DNA from 2 places in the Burkholderia ambifaria AMMD genome. Region 1 is predicted to be linked to the other one. Evidence: riboswitches for the same ligand, from Rfam matches in the RefSeq annotation. Region 1 holds a riboswitch; the other holds the start of a gene.
What was found. A riboswitch is a leader RNA that binds a small molecule or an ion and turns the genes downstream of it on or off. The one in region 1 is predicted to bind thiamine pyrophosphate.

Region 1 (4,246 bases):
GTCTGGCAACCGGCCGTGTTTGGCAACAGCGGCACCGCGTGACGCTTGAGCAGGTCGAAGAAGCCGGCTTCGGCGGTGCCGCCCGTCATCTGGCGGCGCAGCGCGACCGTCACCATGCCGGGACGCGACGCGGCGATCGAATCGGACAGCGACTGCAGCGACGGATAGCGCGACGTGCCGAGCAGCACGCGGCTTGCGAAGGTTTCGCCGTACAGCGTCAGCGCGTCGGCAGAAGTGAGGGACGTCATGTCGTTTTCCTGGAAGAGCGGGGGCGAACCGGCGGCGCTCAGCCGCCCGCGACGGGGTGCACCACGTCGAGCTTGTCGCCCGTCGCGAGCGCGCGCGCCGCATGCTGCGTGCGCGCGACGAAATTGCCGTTCAGCGCGACCGCGTATGGCGGACGCGCGCCGAACGCGGCGAGTGCGTCGGCCACCGTCGCGCCGTCGGGCAGCGTCAGGGTCTGTTGGTTGATCTGGATGTCCATGAGGCTTGATCGAATTCGGTCGGCGGCGCGCATCAGGCCGGCTGGCGCACGTCGTCGCGGTGATGAAGGAGCGCCGGCCAGCGCGCGGCATCGCGCCATGCGGCGAACGCATCGGCATCGGCGAACGCGCCGCCGAGCGCGGCCTGCGCGAACGCGACCGCCGCATGCGCGACTTCCGGCGCGATCATGAAGCCGTGCCGGTACAGGCCGTTGACGGCGAGCGTCGTCGCGCCGTCCCAGATCACCGCCGGGCGGTGGTCGGGCAGCGTCGGGCGGCACTGCGCATTCAGTTCGAGGATGCGCGCCTCGCCGAACGCCGGGTGCACGGAGAACGCCGCGCTCAGCAGTTCGAGCGCGGAGCGCACGCTGACGGGCGACATGTCCTCGCCCTCCACCTCGGTTGCGCCGATCACGTACAGGTCGTCCTGCTTCGGCGCGATGTACAGCGGATAGCGCGGATGCAACAGCCGCACGGGCCGCGTGAGCCCGATGCCCGGCGCGTGCACCCGCGCGACTTCGCCGCGGATGCCGCGCAGCGCGGGCAGCGCGGCTTTCGCGCCGAGACCGCGGCAATCGATCGTGAAATGTGCGTCGGGCCGGTTCGCGTCGTCGATCGTCGCGTGCCAGTGCAGCTCGACGCCGCGCTGCGCGAGGCCCGCCGCCAGCGCGCGCAGCGCCTGACGATTATCGAGCTGCCCTTCGCGCGGCAGCAGCAGGCCGCGCGCGAAGCGCCCCGCGAGCGCGGGCTCGGCCGCGTCGACCTGCGCGCCGGCCAGCGTGACGAAGCCGCCGTCGAACAGCTCGGCCGGCGCGTTCGCGCGCACGCGCCGCTCGAACAGCGGCGCCTCCGCCCGATCCGCGTGATGCCAGACGACGAGCGTGCCGTGATGCTGGAAGAACACCGGTTCGGGCAGCTCCGCGAGCCATTGCGGCCAGCGCGCGAGCGACGCGGCGCCGAGCTCGGTGATCAGCAGTTCGGCGCTCGCCGCCTCGGCGAGCGGCGCAAGCATCGCGGCCGCGATCCACGCGGCCGATTGCTCGCCGTCCGGGCCGCCGCGCTCGTACAGCGCGACGCGATGCCCGTCGCCCGCGAGCCGCCAGGCGATCAGCCGGCCGACGAGGCCGCCGCCTAGCACCGCGAAATCCGGCCGGGAAGCGTGGACGTTCATCGCGCACCCTCCCCGCGAACCGCGCGTGCTCGTGCGACGGACGTCGACACGCGCGCGCCGTCCCGTGCCAACGCACGCGACAGCGGATCGGGAACAGCGCAAAAGACTGAAGATTGAGCGGTCATCATTCCTTCCGTAACGCGCAACGCGCGTACCCAAAAGGACGAAACCGGCAGCAAAGGCCGGCCGGGCGGGATTCGGGCGCTGACCATGTGGGATGGCGGCCAGCGCGGCCCGGCGGGATCAGAAACTTCCCTCGCCGGTATTACCCGGATCGGGTGCGAAGGGTCTTTCTCAGCCTCGCCGCGTCGCCCGGAATGAACCGTCGGCCGCGCTCGAAGCACCCCTGTTTCGTCGTCGGCCATTAGACCATAAAAGCGGAAAGCGCCGCAAACTGTCCCCCTTGCGGCAAATTCGCCGTCGCGCTGCGCCGCTCTGGCACAATGCCCGCAGGCCGGCCGCGCGAGCGGCCGGTTGCCGTGTCACCGCCGGCCCTTAAGCGCCGTTTAAGACGCGCGGGCGACCATCCGAGCGCCCGCCGTCAGTCGGCGCCGCGCCCCGGCATGCCTTATCGCGGCGCGCGCCCGGCTTCGCCCGGCCCGCGCGCCGGCTACTCATCAGGAAGCACATGACCCAATCGATCGATCCCGTCCGCTCCGCCTCAGACGCGCCGCAGGACGAGCGCCCGGTATCCGCATGGAGCCTCATCAAGCCCTACTGGGTGTCGTCCGAATGGAAAACCGCGTGGGGGTTGCTCGTCACGATCATCGTGATCAATCTCTGCGTCGTCTGGATCAACGTCAAGCTGAACAAGTGGAACGCGCAGTTCTACAACGCGCTGCAGTCGAAGGATGTCCACGACTTCCCGAACCTGCTGATGCAGTTCTCGGCACTCGCGTTTGGCTTCATCATCCTCGCGGTGTATGGCCGCTACCTGCGGCAGATGCTCGGGTTCCGCTGGCGCCAGTGGCTCACCGATCGCTTTCTCGGCCAGTGGCTCGGCGATCGCGCGTTCTACCGGATCGAACGCGACCGCCTCGCCGACAACCCCGACCAGCGGATCACCGACGACCTCCAGTCGTTCGCGACGACGACACTCGCGCTGTCGCTCGACCTGCTGTCGACGGTCGTCACGCTCGTGTCGTTCATCACGATCCTGTGGTCGCTCGCCGGCGCGCTGACGCTCTCGCTCGGCGCGACGCCGATCACGATCCCCGGCTACATGGTGTGGGCGGCCGCGTTGTACGCGGTGGTCGGCTCGCTGATCATCCAGAAGGTCGGCCACCCGCTCGTGTCGATCAACTACCAGCAGCAGCGCGTCGAGGCCGATTTCCGCTTCGGGCTGATCCGCGTGCGCGAGAACGCCGAGCAGATCGCGTTCTACGACGGCGAGAAAACCGAGACCCGCAACGCGCAGAGCCTGTTCATGCGCATTCGCGACAACTGGTGGCGCGTGATGAAGTACACGAAGCGCCTCACGTTCGTGCTGAGCTTCTACGGGCAGATCGCGATCATCTTCCCGCTCGTCGTCGCCGCGCCGCGCTATTTCGCGGGCGCGTTCTCGTTCGGCGTGCTGATGCAGATCTCGTCCGCGTTCGGCACCGTCAGCGATTCGTTCTCGTGGTTCATCAACAGTTACTCGACCCTCGTCGAATGGCGCGCAACCGTCAACCGTCTGCGTGAATTCAAGCGCGTGATGGGCACGTCGCACCTGAAGGAAAGCCTGTCGCCGGCAACCGAGCACGGCGGCATCAACCTGCACTACGTCGATGCCGCGAAGCTGTCCACATCGTCGCTGAAGCTCGCGCTGCCGAACGGCACCGCGCTCGCGAACATCGGCAGCCTGACGATCGAACCCGGCTCGCGCTGGCTCGTGATCGGCAAGTCGGGTTCCGGCAAGAGCACGTTCATGCGCGCGCTTGCGGGCCTGTGGCCGTTCGGCGACGGCGCGATCGACGCGCCGGTCGGCGCGCGGATGATGTTCGTGCCGCAGACGAGCTACTTGCCGATCGGCACGCTGAAGGCCGCGCTCACCTATCCGGCCGCGCCCGACGCGTTCACCGACGACGCGTGCCGCGACGCGCTGCGCGCGTGCCGCCTCGAAGACTACGTCGGTCGCCTCGACGAGACCGGCCACTGGACGCGCGTGCTGTCGCCCGGCGAACAGCAGCGTCTCGCCGGCGCGCGCGTGCTGCTGCACAAGCCGGACTTCCTGTTCCTCGACGAAGCGACGAGCGCGCTCGACGCGGACAACGAAGCGCGGCTCTATCACCTGTTCGCCGAACGGCTGCCGAAGGCCGCGATCGTCAGCATCGCCCACCGCGAGTCGCTGGCCGCGTTCCACGTCGGCATGATCAACGTCGAGCGCGTGACCGACACCGACAAGGTTGCCGCGTAAGCGCAAAAACAAAAGGCCGGCGCACACCGCGTCGGCCTTCTCTCGTTCGCCCCCCTTCCCTCTACGCCCGCCCGATCGGCACCGACACGATCGGCACATGCGACACACCGTCGTGCGACAGCCGGCTTTCGAACAGCGTCAGCGCGACGAAGCGCACCGCGACCGGCCGGCCGGTCGCGCCGCCGTGCGCGGGCT
Region 2 (4,246 bases), 840 kb from region 1:
CTCGAGAAACGTATTGACCGACGCGTCGTCCTGCAGCGAACAGCCGGTCAGCATCGTGAGGCCGCCGAGCGTCAGGATGCGGCGGTTGAAAAGCCGCCGCGACGGCATGTCGAGCGTGCGGCGTACGTCGAGTTCGAGCGACTTGCGGTCGAGCGTCCAGCGCGAACGGTCGCGCGTGCTTTCGGATTCCGACATGATGATCCCCTTTGCCCGCACGGTGCGGGTCAACGTCCGCGCAGCATCGCGAGCAGCGAGCGCGGCACGCGCAACGCCATCGCGACGTGCACGACGACGAATGCGACCAGCAGCGACATCGCCCAGAAATGCACGACGCGCGCCATGTCGTAGCCGCCGAACAGCTCGCGCAGCAGCGGAAACTGCACGGACTTCCAGATGGTGAGCCCCGACAGCACCAGCACGACGAGGTCGACGATCGCGGTCAGGTACGCGGTGCGCTGCACCGCGTTGTAGACGCCGAGGTCGTCATGCGCCAGCCGTCCGCGCAGTGCGGCACGCAGGTCGCGCCAAACGGACGCCGGCGTGACCGGCAGCAGCATGCGCGCGAAGCGCCCGGTCGTGATCGACATCGCGAGGTAGAACAATCCGTTGGCGACGAGCAGCCACATCGCCGCGAAATGCCATTGCAGCGCGCCGCCCAGCCAGCCGCCGAGCGTGATGCCGTGAGGAAACGTGAACGGCGGATAGATCGGCGACGCGTCGTAGATGCGCCAGCCGGACAACACCATCAGGATCGCCGCGAGCGCGTTGAGCCAGTGGCTCACGCGCACCCACACCGGATGGATCGGGCGCGCGGGCGGTGACGCCGCGTCGCGACCTGTGGCGGGAACGGTTTGCATGATGAAACCTCCGGAGATGCGGGAATGATGCAAACGCACGCATACGGCGCGGCGGGCGATGCAATGCACGCACCGCCTGCCGCGCCCGCCGGCGTCAGTTCGACGGCGCCATCTTGTCGCTCGGCGTCGCCTTGCCCATTGCGTCGTGGCCCATCGCGTCCTTCTTCATCGCATGCTTCTTCATCGTGCCCTTCTTCATCGCGCCGTCCTTCGCCATCGCGTCGTGGCCCATCGCGTCCTTCGACATCGACGTGCCGTCCTTCGACATCGCATCGTTCTGCGCATGCGCGCTCACGGCAACCATCGCGAAAGCGGCGACACAGGCAGCCAGCAGTCCATTTTTCATGACATCTCTCCGGTACATGGGTTTAAGGAGCCGAATAGACGCAGCATGAGCCTGGAAATGACAGCCGATCGAATATTTTTTTCGATCGGGGTTTCCGGCAGGAGTCGAATGGCCGCGATGCCGCACCGCTTCGCCGCGGCGGCCTGCTGGCGGCCCGGGCGACGGCCGCGCGCGCGGCCCGCGATGCCGCGGTCGCACCCTCGCCTAAGTTCCGCCCCCGGTTGAAACCGCCGCGAAGCCGGTGTATCGTGTGCCCTTGCTAACGCGGGGGTCCTGCAATGCGTTCGGTCAAACAAACCGGCATTGCGGGTGAGAAATACCCTTTGAACCTGATCTGGATAATGCCAGCGCAGGGAAGCGTACGATTTCGCCGCCTTCCTTCTGACGAAATCCGCCGCCTCACCAAACCTCGTCTCCTGCTTAGCTCGAGCCCCACATACGTCAAGGGCTCCGGGCAAGCGCCATAGCGCGTGTCCGGCGCTCACACAGGAGATTGCATGAACGCCAATCCGAAGTTTCTGTCCGCCGACGCCCACGTCGATGCCGCTGCCGTCGCGCCGCTGCCCAATTCGCGAAAGGTTTATGTAACCGGCTCGCAGCCCGACATCCGCGTGCCGATGCGTGAAATCACGCAGGCCGACACGCCGACCGGCTTCGGCGGCGAAAAGAATCCGCCGATCTACGTGTACGACACGTCGGGCCCGTACACGGATCCGGACGCGAAGATCGACATCCGCGCGGGCCTGCCCGCGCTGCGCCAGGGCTGGATCGAAGCGCGCGGCGACACCGAAGTGCTCGACGGCCTGTCGAGCCAGTACGGCCTCGAGCGCGCGGCCGACCCGGCCACCGCCGACCTGCGTTTCCCGGGCCTGCACCGCAACCCGCGCCGCGCGCAGCCGGGCAAGAACGTCACGCAGATGCACTACGCGCGTCAGGGCATCATCACGCCGGAAATGGAATACATCGCGATCCGCGAGAACCAGCGCCGCGCCGAGTACATCGAGAGCCTGAAGTCGAGCGGCCCGAACGGCGCGAAGCTCGCCGCGATGATGGGCCGCCAGCACCCGGGCCAGGCGTTCGGCGCCGCGGCCTTCGGCGCGAACGCGCTCGCCGAGATCACCCCCGAGTTCGTGCGCGACGAAATCGCGCGCGGCCGCGCGATCATCCCCGCGAACATCAACCACCCGGAATCCGAGCCGATGATCATCGGCCGCAACTTCCTCGTGAAGATCAACGCGAACATCGGCAACTCGGCCGTCACGTCGTCGATCGGCGAGGAAGTCGACAAGATGACGTGGGCGATCCGCTGGGGCGGCGACACCGTGATGGACCTGTCGACCGGCAAGCACATCCATGAAACGCGCGAGTGGATCATCCGCAACAGCCCGGTGCCGATCGGCACGGTGCCGATCTACCAGGCGCTCGAAAAGGTCAACGGCAAGGCCGAGGATCTCACCTGGGAAATCTTCCGCGACACGCTGATCGAGCAGGCCGAGCAAGGCGTCGACTACTTCACGATCCATGCGGGCGTGCGGCTGCAGTACGTGCCGCTCACCGCGAACCGGATGACGGGCATCGTGTCGCGCGGCGGCTCGATCATGGCGAAGTGGTGCCTCGCGCATCACAAGGAAAGCTTCCTGTACGAACACTTCGAAGAGATCTGCGAGATCATGAAGGCGTACGACGTGAGCTTCTCGCTCGGCGACGGCCTGCGTCCCGGCTCGATCTACGACGCGAACGACGAAGCGCAGCTCGGCGAACTGAAGACGCTCGGCGAGCTCACGCAGATCGCATGGAAGCACGACGTGCAGGTGATGATCGAAGGCCCCGGCCACGTGCCGATGCAGCTGATCAAGGAGAACATGGATCTCCAGCTCGACTGGTGCAAGGAAGCGCCGTTCTACACGCTCGGGCCGCTGACCACCGACATCGCACCGGGCTACGACCACATCACGTCGGGCATCGGCGCCGCGATGATCGGCTGGTTCGGCACCGCGATGCTGTGCTACGTGACGCCGAAGGAACACCTCGGACTGCCGAACAAGGACGACGTGAAGGAAGGGATCATCACGTACAAGCTTGCCGCGCACGCGGCCGACCTCGCCAAGGGTCACCCCGGCGCGCAGGTGCGCGACAACGCGCTGTCGAAGGCGCGTTTCGAGTTCCGCTGGGAAGACCAGTTCAACATCGGCCTCGATCCGGACAAGGCGCGCGAATTCCACGACGAGACGCTGCCGAAGGACTCGGCGAAGGTCGCCCACTTCTGCTCGATGTGCGGCCCGCACTTCTGCTCGATGAAGATCACGCAGGACGTGCGCGAGTTCGCCGCGCAGCAGGGCGTGTCGGAAACCGAGGCGCTGAAGAAGGGGATGGAAGTCAAGGCGGTCGAGTTCGTGAAGACCGGTGCGGAGATCTATCACCGTCAGTAAGCGCGCATGGCGATCCGCACGGATCGCCTCGTGACGCCCTGCAGGAAGCCCGCTTTCGAGCGGGCTTTTTTTGCGCCCGCATCACCCATGCCTGCGCAGGGGTGGGAAACAATTGATTACGAAACCGTACCAGGCTTAACAAGTCCTTACAGCAGCGTGGGGGTACGGCGCGTAGATTGGGGTCATGCGCGACCCGGGGGTCGCGCGACTTCCGCCCACTACCACAAGGACAACGATCATGAACTCGATTCGGCGTTTTGGGGTATACGCGCTCCTCGTCGCGACTGTGGCCAGCCTGTCGGCCTGCGATTCGATGTCACGGCGCCAGCGCGATACGGCAATCGGTGCGGGTGTCGGCGGCGTAGCCGGCGCGGCGATCGGCGGCAACGCACTGTCGACGCTCGGCGGCGCGGCAGCCGGCGGCCTCATCGGCAACCAGGTCGGCAAGTAAGCCGGCCCGACGCGTGCCGTGCGACGCGCGGCACGTTTCAGTTTTGACCCAACGGCGTTTCCGCACTGCGGAAGCGCCGTTTTCGCATCCGGCGCAGCCGACGCGCGGAAATGATCCGTTACCGTTTTGCGCACCGCGTCATGGTCGTGCGGTCTAAGCTTTA

Region 2: linked by a shared signal. The riboswitch ahead of thiC (phosphomethylpyrimidine synthase ThiC) and the one ahead of BAMB_RS01690 (FAD-dependent oxidoreductase) in region 1 are both predicted to bind thiamine pyrophosphate.

The regions. Positions count from the first base shown of each region.
Region 1 is NC_008390.1:372,690-376,935, reverse strand. It holds gene BAMB_RS01700 (thiazole synthase) at 1-248, opposite strand, end outside; gene thiS (sulfur carrier protein ThiS) at 287-484, opposite strand; gene BAMB_RS01690 (FAD-dependent oxidoreductase) at 517-1,653, opposite strand; TPP riboswitch at 1,888-2,011, opposite strand; gene BAMB_RS01685 (ABC transporter ATP-binding protein/permease) at 2,282-4,051, shown strand; gene thpR (RNA 2',3'-cyclic phosphodiesterase) at 4,113-4,246, opposite strand, start outside.
Region 2 is NC_008390.1:1,212,809-1,217,054, reverse strand. It holds gene BAMB_RS05635 (molybdopterin-dependent oxidoreductase) at 1-195, opposite strand, end outside; gene BAMB_RS05630 (cytochrome b/b6 domain-containing protein) at 225-857, opposite strand; gene BAMB_RS05625 (pentapeptide MXKDX repeat protein) at 952-1,203, opposite strand; TPP riboswitch at 1,460-1,577, shown strand; gene thiC (phosphomethylpyrimidine synthase ThiC) at 1,701-3,632, shown strand; gene BAMB_RS05615 (glycine zipper 2TM domain-containing protein) at 3,871-4,083, shown strand.